4 regions of the Bradyrhizobium sp. LTSP857 genome follow, and region 2 is predicted to be linked to each of the others. Evidence: predicted binding sites of a transcription regulator. Region 2 holds the regulator's gene; each other region holds the start of a gene.
The links. Region 2 encodes PhoB, which activates phosphate uptake and scavenging genes when phosphate is short. Its sites were predicted from a motif close to TGTCATNNANCTGTCAT; they were not measured.
Positions count from the first base shown of each region.

Region 1: UP06_RS24585 (LTA synthase family protein) is a predicted target of PhoB. The motif match lies at 1,829-1,845, and genes of this name have one in related genera.
Region 3: UP06_RS11890 (YdcH family protein) is a predicted target of PhoB. The motif match lies at 2,644-2,660, and genes of this name have one in related genera.
Region 4: UP06_RS38035 (UDP-2,3-diacylglucosamine diphosphatase) is a predicted target of PhoB. The motif match lies at 2,078-2,094, and genes of this name have one in related genera.

Region 1 is NZ_JYMS01000038.1:172,958-177,708, forward strand. Features, by position in the region: gene UP06_RS24575 (hypothetical protein) at 187-807, opposite strand; gene UP06_RS24580 (TetR/AcrR family transcriptional regulator) at 1,174-1,743, shown strand; gene UP06_RS24585 (LTA synthase family protein) at 1,933-3,645, shown strand; gene UP06_RS24590 (glycine betaine ABC transporter substrate-binding protein) at 3,801-4,751, opposite strand, start outside.
Region 2 is NZ_JYMS01000037.1:38,876-43,626, forward strand. Features, by position in the region: gene pstC (phosphate ABC transporter permease subunit PstC) at 1-435, shown strand, start outside; gene pstA (phosphate ABC transporter permease PstA) at 440-1,285, shown strand; gene pstB (phosphate ABC transporter ATP-binding protein PstB) at 1,282-2,103, shown strand; gene phoU (phosphate signaling complex protein PhoU) at 2,115-2,831, shown strand; gene phoB (phosphate regulon transcriptional regulator PhoB) at 2,854-3,561, shown strand; gene UP06_RS23690 (GcrA family cell cycle regulator) at 3,788-4,300, opposite strand; gene UP06_RS23695 (aspartate aminotransferase family protein) at 4,750-4,751, shown strand, end outside.
Region 3 is NZ_JYMS01000020.1:126,568-131,318, reverse strand. Features, by position in the region: gene UP06_RS11900 (sensor domain-containing protein) at 1-947, opposite strand, end outside; gene UP06_RS11895 (NAD(P)/FAD-dependent oxidoreductase) at 1,153-2,256, shown strand; gene UP06_RS11890 (YdcH family protein) at 2,376-2,558, opposite strand; gene UP06_RS11885 (YdcH family protein) at 2,889-3,095, shown strand; gene UP06_RS11880 (hypothetical protein) at 3,199-3,411, shown strand; gene UP06_RS11875 (hypothetical protein) at 3,436-3,687, shown strand; gene UP06_RS11870 (GGDEF domain-containing protein) at 3,690-4,400, opposite strand; gene purE (5-(carboxyamino)imidazole ribonucleotide mutase) at 4,543-4,751, shown strand, end outside.
Region 4 is NZ_JYMS01000049.1:971,954-976,704, reverse strand. Features, by position in the region: gene UP06_RS38045 (hybrid sensor histidine kinase/response regulator) at 1-823, opposite strand, end outside; gene thiD (bifunctional hydroxymethylpyrimidine kinase/phosphomethylpyrimidine kinase) at 1,087-1,887, shown strand; gene UP06_RS38035 (UDP-2,3-diacylglucosamine diphosphatase) at 2,118-2,930, shown strand; gene UP06_RS38030 (glycosyltransferase family 4 protein) at 2,930-3,973, shown strand; gene UP06_RS38025 (threonine/serine dehydratase family protein) at 4,037-4,751, shown strand, end outside.

The sequences.
Region 1 (4,751 bases), on a different contig from region 2:
ATTCTTGGTCTCGCGTCGTTTTTCAGCAGTTCTCGCAAGACTCCGGGTACCAAAACGCCAGCGTCTTCAGAGTCGAAGACTCGTCTCTTCATCCACTCTCTCATCCCGTCATCAATCTCGCTGTGCGACGCTTGCGTGCGACTTCAACTTAAGAAGCGACACCTGCTACGCCTTCTTGCGCGCGCATTATTGCGCTTCGGCCGTACGCCGGGTCGGGCTTGAGGCCATCGCGATCATCCGCAATGCCATCACGGCGAGCAGTGGAACGAGGAACGCGGCATAGAGCGGCATCGCCGGCACGCGTTTGCCGAACGACACCATGAACTGGAACCAGAGATAATAGCCGCCCACAAGGTGCAGCGCGCGCCACGCGCGTGGTCCGAGCAGTGCGGCTGCGCGATCGAACGAGGTCGCGCTCATGGCGACGATGACGGCATAGCCGATGCCGCCGAAGATGTAGGACGCGGCCGAGGTCGCCTCTGCAAAGGCCGCCGGATCCATTTTGGCGAAAGCGACGATCGCAACCGCGTGGATGGCGTGGGAAGTGGCAAAGCTGAGGCCGAGATAACGCCGGTTGCGGCGCTGCCAGCGGGTCCAGGCATTGGGCCACAGCCGCGCCAGCGCAGCGGCGCTGAAGGCGAGACAGAACAGGAGCAGCGAGCTTCGTGCGGTGAAGCGGATCACCATGCGGACCCCCTCGACCTCGAACTGCCGCATCGAGGCGATCCACAGGCTGAGAGCGATCAGGCTCAGGGTGAAGGCGGCAAGCAGCCACCAGCCTTCGAACCAGCCTTGACGTTGCGACATGATGATTTCCTCCCCTATGTAATCGCCGATTACATTTCGTGGCGACTTGGCCGTCAATGGTGTAATCGCTGCTTACATTCACGTTCGGGTGATGCTAGGCTCGGCTGTTGCCGCGAATTCGCTGCAACCTCTCCCGCTTGCTTTGCGGGGGAGGTCGGCGCGAAGCGCCGGGTGGGGGCTTTCTCCACTTGGGGAATCTCGCTCGCGGCACGACCCCCACCCCCAACCCTCCCCCGCAAGCGGGAGAGGGAGCGCACCTCCTTCGTGGCTCTCAGAATGCCTAAGCTTGTCCGCCAAACTCCGAAGCCTCGCGCCCGTCGCCAAACATCCGAAGCCCGGCCCTATCACCACGGCGACCTCCGCCGCGTGTTGATCGATGCCGCGCTGCAACTGGCGGCCGAGGGCGCCGAGGTCTCGGTGCGCGAGGCCGCGCGCCGGGCCGCGGTGTCGCCGGGGGCACCGTTCCGGCACTTCCCCAATCGCGACGCGCTGATGGCGGCGGTGGCCGAGGAGGCGCAGCGGCGCTTTCGCCTCGAGATCGAGGCCGCGCTGGGCGAGGCGGCGGCGCCCGACCCGCTGGCTCGCTTCCGTGCCTTCGGCTTGGCTTATCTGCGCTGGGCGATGCGCAACCCCGCGCATTTCGAGATCATCTCCACCGGGCGCTATTTCACCCATGGCAGCTCGGCCGGGCTGACACGCGACAATGCCGAGCTGGTCGCGCTGACCGAGCGGATGCTGGCTGAGGCGGCGGAGCAGGGCCTGCTGTGGTCGGGCGATCTCAAGCGCATCCAGATCGCCGGCCGCGCCCTGGTCTACGGCTTTGCCCGGATGAATCTCGACGGCCATTTCCCGCGCTGGGGGGTGGAGGAGGGTGAGATCGAACGGATGGCGGAGGGGGTGATCGACCTGTTCATCGCGGGGATCGCCAAGCGCTAGCGTGCGTGGCATGCGGCCGTTCGCCGCCTGCTAACATTAAGCGAAGGTCGGACCACCACACGCGTTGCTTGTCCATGACCGTTCAATTACAGTTTTATGACACGGTGCAGGCTTTCCGGCTGCGCCGAAAGCTACAGGCCGGTTCACGGCTTGGCATCACCGCGCCGGACCAGAAGTTGCGTGTCGTCGATGGCGTCCGCGCCCAATCCAGGTCCTTCTGCCGCCACCGCCGTGCTGGCGAGCGTCGCCGCGCTCGGCGTCTGGCGACTGCTTGCAGTTGCCGCGCCGCATCTCGCAGCCCTTGCGCTGATGTACGAGACCGAGACCGATTTTGGCTCGCGGCTCTCTTTCGTGTTGGCCTGGGGCATCCTCAACTTCTTCTGGATCACGCTGCTGCGGCGGCCGGCGCTGTCGGGCGCGCTGTCGCTGACCATGGTCGTCGTGCTGATACTGCTGTCGCGGCTCAAGCACGACGTCGTGCAGATGACCGTCAACTTCATCGACCTGATGATGATCGACCGCGACACCGTCGCGTTCCTGTTCACGATCTTCCCGAACCTGCGCTGGTCGGTGATCGGGGCCGGCCTCGTCACGCTGCCGCTGATGTATGCGTTGTGGTGGCTCGATCCGTTCCGCATCCGCCGCCTGCCGGCGCTTGCCTCACTGCTCGCGTGTCTCGCCGCACTTGTGGGCTATTCGCTCTATCATCCGGACGAGGCCTGGCGCGGCTATTACGACGACGGCTATCTCTCAAAGTTCTTCCGCTCCGGCGTCAGCGCGGTCTCCGACTTCGCGCAATACGGCTTCATGGAGTCGGCCGCCTCGACCAACGAACGGCTCAACATGCCGCTGGTCGATGCCTGTCATCCCGCCGGCCGTCGGCCGAACATCATCATGGTCCATGATGAATCCAGCTTCGACATCCGCGCCGCTGCTGGCATCAAGGTGCCGCCGGGCTATGGCAGCCACTTCAAATCCTTTGATGGCAAGCAGCGCACGTTCCTGGCCGAGAGCAATGGCGGCCCTAGCTGGTTCACCGAATACAACGTGCTCGCAGGCCTCTCCTCGCGCTCATTCGGCCGTTTCGCCTATTTCGTGACGCGCATCGCATCGGGCCGCGTCGAGCGCGGCCTGCCGCTGGCGCTGCGCCGCTGCGGCTACGACACGATGTCGCTCTATCCTGCTTATGGCGGCTTCATGGGCGCACGCAGTTTCCAGATGACGACCGGCGTCGAGCGTTTCTTCGACTCGAAGGATCTCGGCGCGAAGGACGTCGAGCCGGACAGCTTCTTCTACGACAAGGCGCTCCGGCTGATGGGCGAGCGCACGCCGAACAAGCCGCTGTTCACCTTCATCTATCTCGGCGCCAATCATTTCCCCTGGGAGACGCGCTTTCGCCCCGACCTGGTGCCGAATTGGAAGGCGCCGGGCAACGCGCCGTCCATCGACGAATATCTCCGCCGGCAAGCGATGAGCGCCGAGCAATTTAAGACCTTCATCGCCGGGCTGAAGAAGACGTTCCCCGGCGAGCCCTTCCTGATCGTGCGCTATGGCGACCACCAGCCGGAATTCGCGCCGCAGATTCTCGAGCCCGGGCTCGACGAAGGCGCCATCGGCAAGAAGCTCGACGACTACGATCCGCGCCTCTACGCGACCTATTACGCGATCGACGCCGTCAATTTCGAGCCGGTGAAGAGCGATGCCGTGATGGACACGATCGACGGTCCTTATCTGCCGCTGGTGATCCAGGAAGCCGCGGGCATTCCGCTCGACCCGTCCTTCGCCGAGCAGAAGCAGATCATGCTCCGCTGCAAGGGCCTATTCTACGCCTGCAAGGACGGCGCCGAAGCGCGGCGGCTGAATCGGCTGCTGATCAATGCAGGGATGATCCACGGGCTTTAGTCTTCATCGCCGTCATCCTGAGGTGCCGGAGCGTAGCGGAGGCCTCGAAGGATGCACGGCCCGGCTGTATCGCGGCCGTTCATCCTTCGAGGCTCCTCGCGCACTGCTTCGCAGTGCACGCCTCGCACCTCAGGATGACGGGACGTGCGGCAGACCTACTGTTTCACCTTCTCCCACAGCCACTTCGCCACGAGATCCGGCGACGAATTCGCGTCGTTGCCGGCGGCGCGCAGATTCGCCTCGCGCATCGTGGTGATGTCGATCTTGCCGAGCAACGGCTTCAACGCCGCCTGCAATCGTTCGTCGCCAGCGCGCTTCGGCGCGAGCAGCAGGATCGCGTCGTAAGGCGGGATCGCGTGCCTGGGATCATCGAGTACGACGAGATCGTACTTCGCGATCAACCCGTCGCTGGTGTAGCCGGCGATGACGTCGACTTCGCCGCTGGCGACCGCGGCATACATGAAGTCCGGCTGCATCTGGCGCTGGGCGCGGAACTGAAGCCCGTAAGCCTTTTGCAGGGCCGCCCATTCGGGCCGCGAGAAGAATTCGTAGTCGCCGGCGATCGACAGGGTCGACGTATGTGCGGCGAGATCGGCGATGGTGCGGATACCAAGCGCCTCGGCGCGCTGCTTCGGCATCACCAGCGCGTAGGCGTTCTCGAAGCCGAGCTCGCCGAGCAGGGTGATGTTGTCTTTCGCGAGCGCAGTCTTGAGTTCTGTCAGCAGTTCCGCGCGTGGCTTGATATCCGTGCGGTGCAACTGGTTGGCCCAGAGCGTGCCGGAATAATCGACATAGATATCGATATCGCCCGCCTTCAGTGCCTCGAAGATCACGCTCGAACCTAGACCGGAGCGTGCGCTTGCGGAGAGACCGGCCGACTGGAGGCGATCTCTCAGCAGCGCCGACAGCACATATTGCTCGGCAAAGGTCTTGGCGCCGACCACGTAGCCCGACGACGAACGGCCTATGGTCGGCACCAGCGTCGCGGCAACCAGCGCTGCGATTCCGACTACGCCGAACCCCGCGCGCAGGCGGCTACGATGACGCAGCCCACTCTCGATCAGGCCGAGCAGCTGATCGACGGCGAGTGCGAGCAGCGCAGATGC
Region 2 (4,751 bases):
GCCGGCCTGATCCTCGCGATCATGGTGCTGCCCTTCATCACCTCGATCTCGGTCGACGTGTTCAAGACGGTGCCTCCGGTTCTGAAAGAGGCCGCCTACGGCGTTGGCTGCACCACCTGGGAAGTCGTCCGCAGCGTGGTCATCCCCTACACCCGCGTCGGCGTCATCGGCGGCGTCATGCTGGCGCTGGGCCGCGCGCTCGGCGAGACCATGGCGGTGACCTTCATCATCGGCAACTCGTTCCGCATCTCGTCCTCGATCTTCGCCCCCGGTACCACGATCTCGGCGGCGATCGCATCCGAATTCGCCGAGAGCGACGGGCTGCACCAGTCCGGCCTGATCCTGCTCGGCCTGCTGCTGTTCGTGCTGACGTTCTTCGTGCTCGCAGCCGCGCGGCTGATGCTGATGCGGCTGGAAAAGAAGGCGGGGAATTAACGCCATGAACCCGATCTATTCACGCCGCCGCCGCAAGGACATCGTCATTCGCGGTCTGTGCTTCGCTGCCGCGGCCTTCGGCGTCACCTGGCTCGCGCTGATCCTGATCACGCTGCTCTACAACGGCTTGGCCGGACTCAATTTCCAGCTCTTCACCGAGAACACGCCGCCGCCCGGATCGAACGAGGGCGGCCTGCTCAACGCCATCGTCGGCTCGCTGATCATGACCGTGATCGGCGTCGGCATCGGCGCGCCGCTCGGCATGTTCGCCGGCACCTATCTCGCCGAATACGGCCGCAACGACCGCCTGACCTCGGTGATCCGCTTCATCAACGACATCCTGCTCTCGGCGCCCTCGATCATCATCGGTCTCTTCATCTATGGCGCGGTGGTGGTGCCGATGCGCGGCTTCTCGGCGTTCGCCGGCTGTCTCGCGCTCGCCGTGATCGTGATCCCGGTGGTGCTGCGCACGACCGAGGACATGCTGCTGCTGGTGCCGAACGCGCTGCGTGAGGCGGCCTCGGCGCTCGGCCTGCCGCGCTCGCTGGTGATCAAGCGGATCGCTTATCGTTCCGCGCGTTCCGGTCTCATCACCGGCGTGCTGCTCGCCACCGCCCGCGTCGCCGGCGAGACCGCGCCGCTGCTGTTCACCGCGCTGTCGAATCAGTTCTTCAGCCTGAGCCTTAACAAGACGATGGCGAACCTGCCGGTCACCATCAACAACTTCGTGCAGAGCCCTTACGCCTACTGGAAGCAGTTGGCCTGGAGCGGGGCGCTGCTCATCACCCTGACCGTTCTTGCCCTGAATATTGGTGCGCGCATCCTTGGCGCCGAGAGGACCGCAAAATGAGTGATCTTTCCGTTTCGATGAGCGCGGCCGGCGGCCTGCCCCAGGCGCCGGTGCTGCCCGAGGCGCCCCCCAAGGTGACGGTGCGCAACCTCAACTTCTATTATGGCGAGCACCACGCGTTGAAGAACATCAACTTGACGCTCGGTGCCAACCGCGTCACGGCGTTCATCGGCCCGTCGGGCTGCGGCAAGTCGACCCTGCTGCGCATCTTCAACCGGATGTACGACCTCTATCCGGGTCAGCGCGTCACCGGTCAGCTCATGCTGGACCAGACCAACATTCTCGACCCCAAGCTCGACCTCAATCTGCTCCGCGCCCGCGTCGGCATGGTGTTCCAGAAGCCGACGCCGTTCCCGATGACGATCTATGAGAATATCGCCTTCGGTATCCGTCTCTATGAAAAGATATCGAAGTCCGAGATGGACGGCCGCGTCGAGAAGGCGCTGCGTGGCGGCGCGCTGTGGAACGAAGTCAAGGACAAGCTCAACGCGTCCGGCCTGTCGCTCTCCGGCGGCCAGCAGCAGCGCCTCTGCATCGCCCGCACCGTCGCGGTGCGGCCCGAGGTGATCCTGTTCGACGAGCCCTGCTCGGCACTCGACCCGATCTCGACCGCCAAGGTCGAGGAGCTGATCCAGGAATTGTCCGAGAGCTACACGATTGCGATCGTCACCCACAACATGCAGCAGGCGGCCCGCGTCTCCGACAAGACCGCCTTCATGTATCTCGGCGAGCTGATCGAGTTCGACGACACCAGCAAGATCTTCACGTCGCCGACTGATCGGCGCACGCAGGATTACATCACCGGCCGGTTCGGCTGAGGAGACGGGACATGGGTTCTGAACATACCGCAAAGGCCTTCGACACCGACCTCCAGGAACTTACGCGCCTGGTTGCCGAGATGGGCGGGATTGCCGAGCGCATGATCGTCGATTCCGTCGACGCGCTGATCCGCCGCGACGTCGCGCTCGGCCAGCGCGTCGTCATCACCGACGTTGAGCTCGACGCGCTCCAGAAGCGCATCGAGGAGCGCGCGGTGCTCACCATCGCCCGCCGCCAGCCGATGGCGGTCGATCTGCGCGAGATCGTCGGCGCCATGCGCGTTGCGACCGATCTCGAGCGCATCGGCGACCTCGCCAAGAACATGGGCAAGCGCGTCGCGGCGCTGGAGACGGATTTTCATCCGCTCAAGCTGTTCCGCGGCCTCGAGCACATGACCGATCTGGTGCAGCAGCAGGTCAAGTCGGTGCTGGACGCCTATGCCGCGCATGATTTGCCGGCGGCGATGGCGGTGTGGAAGGGCGACGAGGAAGTCGACGCCATCTGCACCTCGCTGTTCCGCGAGCTCCTCACCTACATGATGGAAGATCCGCGCAACATTTCGTTCTGCATCCATTTGATGTTCTGCGCCAAGAACATCGAGCGGATCGGCGATCACGCCACCAACATCGCCGAGACCGTGTTCTACATGATCGAAGGTCAGGCGATGACCGACAAGCGCCCGAAGGGCGACATGACGACCTTCGCCACGACGGTCCCGAACACCTGAAGACTTAAGGAGCGACGACCCCATGGGCGCACGCATTATGGTTGTTGAAGACGAGGAAGCTCTCACCGAGCTCCTGCGCTACAACCTCGAAGGCGACGGCTATGACGTCGAGACGGTGATGCGCGGCGACGACGCCGACACCCGTCTCAAGGAGCACATCCCCGATCTGATCGTGCTCGACTGGATGCTGCCGGGCCTCTCCGGCATCGAGCTGTGCCGGCGGCTTCGTGCGCGGTCCGACACCAAGCAACTCCCGATCATCATGCTCACCGCGCGCGGCGAGGAGAGCGAGCGGGTGCGGGGACTGGCGACCGGCGCCGACGATTACATCGTCAAGCCGTTCTCGGTGCCCGAGCTGTTGGCGCGCGTGAAGGGTCTGCTGCGGCGCGCAAGCCCCGAGCGGCTCGCCACGGTGCTCGCTTTTGGCGACATCGAGCTCGACCGTGAAAAACGCCGCGTGGCGCGTTCGGGCCGTCCGATCGATCTCGGTCCGACCGAATATCGCCTGCTGGAGTTCTTCCTGGAGCATCCGGGCCGGGTGTTTTCGCGCGAGCAGCTGCTCGACAGCGTCTGGGGCCGCGACATCTATATCGACGAACGCACCGTCGACGTGCATATCGGCCGCCTGCGCAAGCTGCTCAATCTCGGCCGCGAGCAGGACCCGATCCGCACCGTGCGCGGTGCCGGTTATGCGCTGGACGATCGTTTTGCGAAGGCGGAGCAGGCGTAGGTTTCTGCGGTTAGTTTGTTAACCGCCGCGACCATCTCCGATGTCGTCCCGGCGAAGGCCGGGACCCATAACCACAGGGTGTGGTTTGGCGAAGACTCGGAGTCGCCCTCTCGCGCAATAACTGCGTTCTCGGAGTATGGGTCCCGGCCTTCGCCGGGACGACACTGAATTTGTTGCGCCGTCATCATGTGACGGCAGCCGTTAGCAACCAGCTAAATCGACTAACTCAGCGCGGACCCGGCTTCACCGGCGCACGGCGGCGATCCGACGCCGGCTGGTAGGCGACCCGCGAGTGCTGGGCGCAATAGGGCAGGCCGGAAAGCGCCTTGCCGCCGCAGAAGAAGAAATCCGGGCTCGAGGGATCTCCGACCGGCCAGTGGCAGGTTGCCTCGTTCAATTCAAGCAGCGACAGCCGCTGGCTCATCGGCACCACGTTGTCGTAGGTGACCGGTTCAGCCTCGACCTCGACCTCGAAGGCCTGCGCCAGCGCGGTGTTGCCGCGCGCAATCGGCCGGCTCACCCGCATCATGTGCTGCGCGGGACGCGCCTTGCGCGGCCGCGGAGCAGCCGACGACGGGCTCTTGGCGCGGCCCGACAGGCCAAGCCTGTGCACCTTGCCGATCACGGCGTTGCGGGTCACGTTGCCGAGCTCGGCCGCGATCTGGCTGGCCGACAATCCGGCCTCCCAGAGCTTTTTCAACTGCTCGACGCGATCGTCCGACCAAGTCAAAACCGTCATTGCACCCTTTCCTTCGCCGCGCGCCAGCCATCCTGGGGCGCACAACGAATGCTAAGTCTCGAAAAACCCGTGCCGTCAGAATCCCTTAAGGCTCGCCGGGCACGAAGACGCGCCCGAACGTTTACGCCGGTACAAGAGGACTTAGAGATCAGAACCGCTGCACGAGATGTCGTATCTGACAAACCAAACGCTACAATATGGCGTGACTCACGCGCAAGAGTCCGCCGACTCGCTTCCACATGTTCCGTGGCCAAAATCCGCAAATTCGGCACCGCAAGACTACGGATTCAGCGTTTCGCGAGGCTTTCCCGGCGGCATTGACACCCGTGGTGCCAAGCATAAGATAGTGACGCGTGCCGCCCTTAAAAGGCGGCACGTTTCGTTTTCCGGACCAAATGACGCGCTGCGCAACGCGCGTTCAGGCCGTCTGAAACATCCAAGAGAGCGTCAT
Region 3 (4,751 bases), on a different contig from region 2:
AGCAGAAATTCGGGCCGGTTGCTTTCGTTGCGGACCACGATCCGGATCGAGGCGACCATGCGGCGCGTCCCGCCGAGCTCGACCTCGAATTCATTGCGATACTGGCCGGCTGGCGCCACGAGCGCAGACCGGTCGGCAGCCTCGATACTCGCCGCCGTGGCGAGCGGGAACAGCTCCCGCGCGTTCTTGCCGACGGCATGGTCCCGCGAGAAACCCCAGAAGCGCTCATAGGCGCTGTTGGCGAAGATGTAACGGCCATCCTCGATGGTCTTGGCGGCGACGCAGCCCGGCACGTTGTCCAGCACCGATTCCAGGAACTGCTTGGTGGAGGCGAGCTGTCGCGACAGCCTGCGCTGCTCGCTGACGTCAAGATGGGTGGTCACCGAACCGCCGTTGGGCAGGACGAAATGCTTCACCATGATGGCCCGCCCGTCCGGCAGTTCGGTGATCAGGCCGTTGGGGCTTGCCGCCTTCTCGTAAAAGTCGTCGTTGGAGACACCACCGATGACCCCGCGCTTGCGCCGGAGCTCCAGGATGTCATAGCCGTTCATGTTGGCCCAGAGATCCGACCGTGACAGCCCGTAGATCTCGAGATAGCGGTCGTTGCAGAAGATGATGCTCCGCTGCGCATCCGTCATCATCACGCCCTGGTTGAGATTGTTCATGGCGGAGGAGACGAAAGCGTTGCGCCGCAACTGGGACCGCTTGGCGCGGCGCAACGCGGAATGAATCCACAGCGCGACAGCGGCCAGAAGCGAACACACGACAATGCCGCCGATCAGGCCTTCCCAGACCAGGCTGGGATCGAGCCCGTCCAGATAGGCGCTCGGGGCAAATTGTTCGGACAACGCATAGGCGCGCGCGGGCGTGATCGCGGCGCCCAGGCACACGACGGCCTGCACAGCAATCAGAACAGTGCTGCCAGCGTGCCAGTTCTTCTCAGCCATCAGCCACCCGCGATTTCAACTGCGGATTGTCTGGCTTCACGGGTTTGGATCGGGTAAACGCCTGTACGCCCAACAGAAAAATGTGTCCCGAAATACGGCAATTGCCCTGACATGATAAACGCTTCGTTAATGGAGAACGGCTTCAAAGCGCGTTTCCGGGGCAGACCGGCTCCATCGGCACCTTCAGCGAGAATTCTGCACAACCATGGATAGGGTCGATAGCGTCGTCATCGGAGCCGGCGTGGTCGGGCTCGCGGTGGCCCGGAAGCTTGCCCAGGCCGGGCACGAGGTGATCGTGCTCGAAGAAGCCGAGGCCATCGGCACCGTCACCTCCTCGCGCAACAGCGAGGTGATCCATGCCGGGATCTACTACCGCGCCGGGAGCTGGATGGCGCGCATGTGCGTCAGCGGCAAGCACGCGCTCTACCGCTATTGCGGCGAACGCGGTATCCCGCACAAGAATTGCGGCAAGCTGATCGTCGCGACCAGCGCGAAAGAGACCGAGAAGCTGCAATCGATCAAGGCGCATGCCGAGGCAAATGGCGTGCTCGACATGCAGTTGCTCTCGGGGGACGCCGCGCGCGCGCTGGAGCCGGCGCTTGCCTGCGACGCCGCACTGCTCTCGCCGTCGACGGGCATCATCGACAGCCATGCCTACATGCTCTCGCTGCGCGGCGAGGCCGAGGCGGCAGGCGCGGCTTTTGCGTTTCACACGCCCCTGATCCGCGCCAAGGTCGCGGGCGGCGTCATCGAGATCGACGCCGGCGGCGAAGCGCCGATGACGCTGCAATGCAGCCTGCTCGTCAACGCCGCCGGGCTTTCGGCGACGACCGTCGCGCGCCACATCGACGGCATGCCGCTGGATCGGATTCCACCGGCCTATCTCGCCAAGGGCAATTACTTCAGTTGCAACGCGAGAGCGCCGTTCTCGCACCTGATCTATCCGGTGCCCGAGCCCGGCGGGCTCGGCGTGCATCTGACGCTGGACATGGCGGGTCAGGCGCGTTTCGGTCCCGACGTCGAGTGGATCGAGACGATCGACTATGAGGTCGATCCGTCGCGCGCCGAGCGCTTCTATCCGGCGATCCGCAAATACTGGCCGACGCTGCCTGATGGCGCGCTGATGCCGAGCTATTCAGGCATTCGCCCGAAGATCGTGCCGCCCGCTGTCGCCACGCAGGATTTTCTGATGCAGGGTCCGCGCGACCACGGCGTCGAGGGCCTGGTCAATCTGTTCGGCATCGAATCGCCGGGATTGACGTCGTCGCTTGCGATCGCGGACCACGTCGCCGAGCTCGCAGGACTCTAAACGCCGCAAACGCCGCGCAACGATGATTGCGCAACGCGCACTTACAGCAGGGATGAGCGCAAGAGCTCCCATCCCTGCATGAAAGGGTACGATCAAACTCTACGCTGTTACGGGGGTTACTAGTGAAGCGTGTCGCCGGTGTGCTTCAGTCGCTCGATCTGGTCCTTGACCATCAACTTCCGGCGCTTCAACTCAACAATTTGCAGGTCGTCTGTTGAAAGGTGCACGAGAGCGTCGTGCAATTCGTTTTCGAGAGTCTTATGCTTCCGTTCCAATTCAACCAGATGTGCCTGAATTGTCATTCGAAACCTCCTCGGTAGGGGTGAACCTTGGATTCGATCCGGACGAGGAAGTGTACATCACCGATTCGTTCTGTCGATGGGTATCCGTCGTCGCAATGTCATTTTTGAAAATTCATATGTAACGAAGCGTGAGTAAGGAACCACGCGGCGAAAAATCCATGATATCAATGCACTTGCGCAAGCCGTGTTAAACGATCCACCGAAATATCTTGCGAGAGAACGGTACCCGACGACCCAGATCGCTTGCGATCACGACGCGCAAGGACGATAATTTCCACAGGGCATCCACAGCCTTAATCTCAAGCTTATCGGTTTTCGGCCACCGCAGACATGACCAATGAAGACGAGCGCGAGCTCGAAACCGAACTCGCCCGGTTGCACCAGGAACACCGAGATCTCGATGCGGCGATCGATGCACTGCATCAATCGCCCGCCCCCGACCTGTTGCGGTTACAGCGGTTGAAGAAACGCAAGCTGTTGTTGCGCGACCGTATCGCCTTCATCGAAGACCAGATCACACCCGACATCATCGCCTGATCCACAGCCGTTGCGTCGCGACCAAGCTGCGGCATTTGAATCCTCTTGACTCAACTAGAACAAAGAGGGAACATTTGGACCCAACCGGCCCAGGAAAACGCAGATGTCAGCAACCGCCCTCTTCGACAACAGCCACTATGAACAGGCCTGCGATCAGGCCATCGCGATGTGCGACGGCAATCTGCGCAGCACCATCAAGGCGCTGATCATGGCCAACGAATATCTCGAAGCCGAGCTCGAGGAATTGCAGGCGGCGATCTCGGCCGGCTGCATTCCGGAGACTTCACGCAGCAAGGCGCGGAGCAGCGCCGCTTAACTCCACCATCCCTGGAGCAACGCCATGTCCGATGTGACCTATTACGTTGCAATGCCCTTTCTGATCGATGCCGACGGATCGCCTGTCGCCGGCGCGGCCGAGGAATGTCAGTCCTCAACGGCCGCGCTGCGGCGCGCCGAGATTTTGTCGCGCGGAGCCGGCTGCATCGGCGCGGTCGCGTTCAGCCGCAGCGGCGATCCTATGACCGGCGAATTCGGCGACGCAACGTTGCTACGCAAATTCGGCAGCGTGCCGGAAGATCTGGCCACCCTCTAAGTTCAACTGCTCACAAGCCTGATCCGCGGCTCGTGCCGCCGGTGTGCCTTGCGCACATACATGGCAGCATCGGCCTCCTCCAGCGCGCGGGCTGCATCGGATTGCGGGCCGAGCAGCGCAACACCCGCAGAGGCGCCCGCCGTCACATGCTGGCCGCGAAAGACGAACGACAATTCGTCGACCGCCTGCTCGAAGATCACGGCTTTTGCCTTGGCATCGGTCTCGCTGAGATTCCACAACAGCAGCGCAAACTCGTCGCCGCCGAGCCGGCCGACCACATCGGAGGCGCGGATCTGCCGCGTCAGCGTGGCCGCGATCGCTTTGAGCACCTCATCGCCGGCGCCATGGCCAAAGGAATCGTTGATCGGCTTCAACCGGTCGACGTCGAGCACGATCAGTGCGCCGCTGGCGCGGTAGCGTTTCATATAGGCGATGGCGCGCTGAAGCTCGCGCTCGAAACCGCGCCGGTTCGGAATGTCCAGCAGGAAGTCGGTGTCGGCCGCCGCTTCGAGTTCCGAGACGCGCCGCAGCGCCCCTTTGAGCTTGGTCCGCAGGCCACGGATGGTCGCCTTGATCGCTTCCTTGCCGCCGTCATCGGCGGACGCGCGGCGCCGCGCCGGCGCGGAACGCTTGGGTGCAGCTTTGGATTGGCTCCCGCTGGTCGTCCGGCCCTTTTTGGCCTTCGCGGCGGTCGCCCTTTTTGGTTTCCTCATGGGCATCCTGCTCAATGAAGGCTTGCGGGGATTCACCAAGACAGGATAGTCCATTCCCTTCTCCTTGCCACCGCCTTGCGATCCGCCGGCCGGAACCGTTAATCTGGCCTATGTTTCTGTTTTCCCGAGCACAATTGACGACATGACAGCGCCGATCGCCATCATCATGGGAAGCCAGTCGGACTGGGACACCATGCGGCATGCCGCCGACACGCTTGCAGCGCTCGGCGTCGCCTGTGAATCCCGCATCGTCTCGGCGCACCGGACCCCAGACCGGCTGTTTGCCTTCGCCAAGGGCGCCAAGGCGGCCGGTTTCAAGGTCATTATCGCCGGCGCCGGCGGCGCCGCGCA
Region 4 (4,751 bases), on a different contig from region 2:
GCTCGGTCAGCTTGCGCGCAGTTAAATCGTGGACGATGCCGACGTAGATCAGATCGCCGTCCTGCCACGCCTGGCCCACCGACAGATCCATCGGGAAGGTCGATCCGTCCTTGCGCAGGCCGGCGGCTTCCCCGGTTGCGAAACGCCGCGCATGACCGGTGGATGAGGGCCTCTTGTCGGCGGACATCAGCATGGCGATGTCGAGATTCATGACCTCGTCGGCGCGATAGCCGAACAGCCGTTCGCAGGCGGGGTTGAACAGCAGAATGCGGGCTTGCGCGTCGAACAGGATGACGCCGTCGACCGCGGTCTCGACCACGGCGGTGAGGCGCGTCACGCTCTCGCGCATCGCGCGCTGCGCGTCGCCGACCTGCCGGAGCAGAAGCGTCGCGTCACGGCTCTTGATTTCCTCCTCTTCGAGTGCGGCCTGGACCTTCTGAAGCTCGAACGGGGAGGGGATCGTCAAAATCTTCGGCAATAGCGGCCAGAGCGCGCCGGCGGTGAAGACCGACGCCACCGCCGTCACCGCCTTGACGATGCCCTCGATGCCGTAGACCGGGACCCAGAGCGTGTAGATCGACAGCACGTGCGTCAGGCCGCACGCCATGATGAAGACCGCGAATGCCCAATAGACCCAGCCGAACTGGAGGTCGCGCCGCTTGGTGACGAGGATCGTAAGCGCAAACGGGATCGAGAAATAGGCAGCCGCAATGCAGGCGTCCGAGACGACGTGCAGCCAGATCAGCTCGGGCTCCCACAACAGGCAGATGCCGTGCGGTGAAAACATCGAGGAGTCGAGGATGCGTTCGAAGTAGGCCCACATAATTCCACCCCGAGAAAGTTGCGGACCGGTGTCGGCCCGCAACATTGGTGTCGCTGTACGTTCCACCGCTAACGTCTCACTCCTCGGTATGGACGCCAAGGGCCAAGGCGATATCAGGCTAAATTTTGCACCCTGTGCACGATTGGGGGTCGACAGCGCCGGATCGCAACCGATTGATTCGCCGGCCGAGCCGCTTGCTGGCGTTCCATGGTCGCGCTAGGACAGGCTATGGTGGTGTCCCCCTCAGCCAAGTGTATCCCGCGATGACGACGCCCGTGGCGCTCACCATCGCCGGCTCCGATTCGAGCGGCGGCGCCGGCATCCAGGCCGACCTGAAGACCTTTGCCGCGCTCGGTGTCTACGGCGCCTCCGCCATCACGGCGTTGACGGCGCAGAATACAAACGGCGTTACCGGCATTCACGCCGTGCCCGCCGAGTTCGTCACCGCGCAGATCGATGCGGTGTTCTCCGATCTCGATGTCGATGCGGTGAAGATCGGCATGGTGGCGCAGGCCGCGAGCATCGATGCGATCGCCACCGCGCTGTCGCGCTGGGCGCCGCGGCATGTGGTGCTCGATCCCGTGATGGTTGCAACATCCGGCGACCGGCTGCTGGCATCAGAAGCCGTCGAGGCCCTGCGCAAAAAACTGATGCCGCTCGCTTCGGTGATCACGCCGAACCTGCCGGAGGCCGCCGCTCTGCTCGACGAGCCGGCCGCGCGAAGCGAGGCCGATATCGAGAGCCAGGGGCGTCGCCTGCTCGCGCTCGGCTGTCGCGCGGTGCTGATCAAGGGCGGCCACGGCGAGGGCGCCGAGAGCATCGACTATCTCGTCAGCGCCGAAGCAACGATCGCGCTCGCCGCGCCGCGGGTCGCCACCAAAAATACGCACGGCACCGGTTGCTCGCTCTCCTCGGCGGTCGCGGCAGGTCTCGCCAAGGGTGACACCCTTGAGCAGGCGGTGCGCAACGCCAAGGCCTGGATCAGCGCGGCGATTGCGGCCGCCGACCGCTTCAGCGTCGGCCACGGCCATGGGCCGATCCATCATTTCCACAAGTTTTACTAACGCCGGCTTCGCGCTCTGCGTCGACCCCGCCGTTAACCAATAAGGCCATAACCAATAAGGCCATCGGGTCCGGGTTTTTGCGGGCACGCATTGCCGCGTCATGTCGCCTGATTGTCGCATGCGACTGATATTCGCGGGGAGGGCGAGGCGAGGTTTGATTCGTATCTGAGGGTGCCTCAAAGGTTCAATTGGTCATCCCCCTGTCACGGGACATTGTTACAGGCTGTCGCATGGGAAGTTACGATATGAGTGACGAGAGCCCTGAAAGGCGCTTTCGCACCTTGTTCATCTCCGACGTGCATCTCGGAGCCCGCGGTTCGCAAGCCGACCTTCTGCTGGACTTCCTGCGCTACCACGATGCCGATACCATTTATCTCGTCGGAGACATCGTCGATGGCTGGGCACTGAAATCGAGCTGGCACTGGCCGCAATCTCATAACGATTTAGTCCAGAAGCTCCTGCGCAAGGCGCGCAAGGGCGCCAAGGTCATCTACATCCCCGGCAATCACGACGAGTTCCTGCGCAACTATTACGGTACGCATTTCGGTGGCATCGACGTCGTCGAAAACACCGTGCACACCGGCGCGGACGGAAAGCGTTATCTGGTCATCCACGGCGACATCTTCGATCTCGTCGTGCAGAACGCGCGCTGGCTCGCCCATCTCGGCGACAAGGCCTACGACTTTGCGATCCAGATGAACCGCTTCGTCAATTTCTTCCGGCGCATGTTCAAAGTGCCCTATTGGTCGCTGTCGCAATGGGCCAAGCAGAAGGTCAAGAACGCCGTCAACTATATCGGCGCGTTCGAGCAGGCGCTTGCCGCTGAGGCGCGCCGTCACGACGCCGATGGCGTGATCTGCGGCCACATCCACTACGCCGTGATCCGTGACGAGAACGGCATCCGCTACATGAATTGCGGCGACTGGGTCGAGAGCTGCACCGCGCTGGTCGAGCACGACGACGGTCATTTCGAGATCATCACCTGGGCCGATCAGGCACGGAAGCCGGCGGAAGTCCCGCAGGTGGCAGCAAGGGCGGCTTGATGCGCATCCTGGTCGCGACCGACGCCTGGCACCCGCAAGTCAACGGTGTGGTTCGGACGCTGACCAAGCTCGCTGACGCAGCCAAGGGGTTCGGTGTCGAGTTCACGTTTCTGACGCCGCAATCGTTTCGCACCTTTGCGATGCCGAGCTATCGCGACGTGCGGCTGGCGATGCCGCGCCCGGCCCGGATCGCGAAGCTGATCGAAGAGGCCCAGCCCGACAGCATCCATGTTGCGACGGAGGGGCCGATCGGCCTGATGGTCCGCCGCTATTGCCGCCAGCGCAAGCTGCCGTTCACGACCAGCTTCCACACCCGCTTTCCCGAATATGTCCGCGCCAGGGTGCCGGTTCCAGAATCCCTGATCTGGCGGGCGCTGCGCCGTTTCCACAGCACCAGCCGGGCCGTGATGGCGGCAACCCCGGCGCTCGCCCGCGAACTGACCGAGCGTGGCTTTGCCAACGTCGTGCTGTGGCCGCGCGGCGTCGACACCCATTTGTTCCACCCCCGTGCCATCGATCTCTGCCTTCCGGCGCCGGTGTTCCTCTCGGTCGGCCGGGTCTCGGTGGAGAAGAATCTCGAGGCCTTCCTCGACCTCGACCTGCCCGGCACCAAGGTGATCGTCGGTGACGGCCCGGCGCGCATCGCGCTGGAGGAGGCCTATCCGGATGCGATCTTCCTGGGCGAAAAGCACGGCGAGGCGCTGGCGGACATCTATGCGGCGGCCGACGTCTTCGTGTTTCCCAGCAAGACCGACACCTTCGGCCTGGTCCTGCTCGAGGCACTCGCAAGCGGCCTGCCGGTCGCGGCTTTCCCGGTGAAGGGCCCACGCGACGTCATCGGTGATGCGCCGGTCGGCGCGCTGGATCATGACCTTCGTAACGCCTGCTTCGCCGCGCTCGACGTTTCGCGGCCGGCCTGCGTTGAATTTGCCTCCAATTACACCTGGGAGGCCTCGGCGAGGGCTTTCGTCGACAGCATTTTGGAGGTCGGTGCGGTGCTGCCGGGCCGATCCGGCATGGAACAGCCGCGCTTCGTCGCCTGACTGGGTAAAATCCTCTCGCGGAGGTGTCTTGCCCGCGCCGCATCCGTCGCGATAACATCCGATATGACCGAACAACCTCTTCCGATCGGCCCCGCCGATATCGATGCTGCGGCACGTGTGATCGCGCCTTTCGCTATCCGTACCCCGCTGCTGTCCTTTCCCGTGCTGAACGAGCGTGTCGGCACAAAGGTGTTCCTGAAGCCAGAGATGCTCCAGCGCACCGGCTCCTTCAAGTTCCGCGGCGCCTTCAACAAGGTTGCCTCGATTCCGCAGGACAAGCGCGCCGGCGGTGTGGTTGCGTTCTCCTCCGGCAATCACGCCCAGGGCGTGGCGGCCGCGGCAAAGATCCTGGACATGCAGGCGACCATCGTGATGCCGGCGGATGCGCCGCTGTCCAAGCGCGAGCGCACCAAATCCTACGGCGCCGAGGTCGTGCTGTACGATCGCTACAACGACGATCGCGAGGCGATCTCGCGCGGCATCGCCGAGAAGCGCGGCGCGACGCTGGTCAGGCCCTATGACGATCCCTTTGTGATCGCAGGGCAGGGCACCGCCGGCCGCGAGATCGCCGAGGACATGGCGGCGCTCGGCCTCGCCCCCGACATCGTGGTGGCCCCGGCCTCCGGCGGCGGCCTGATCGCCGGCGTTGCGACTGCGGTGAAGGCGCGCTATCCGCTGGCGCAAATCGTGGTGGCCGAGCCCGAAGCGTTCGACGATCACGGTCTGTCGCTGACCGCAGGCCACCGCGAGCCGCATGCGCCCGCGGGCCGCACCATCT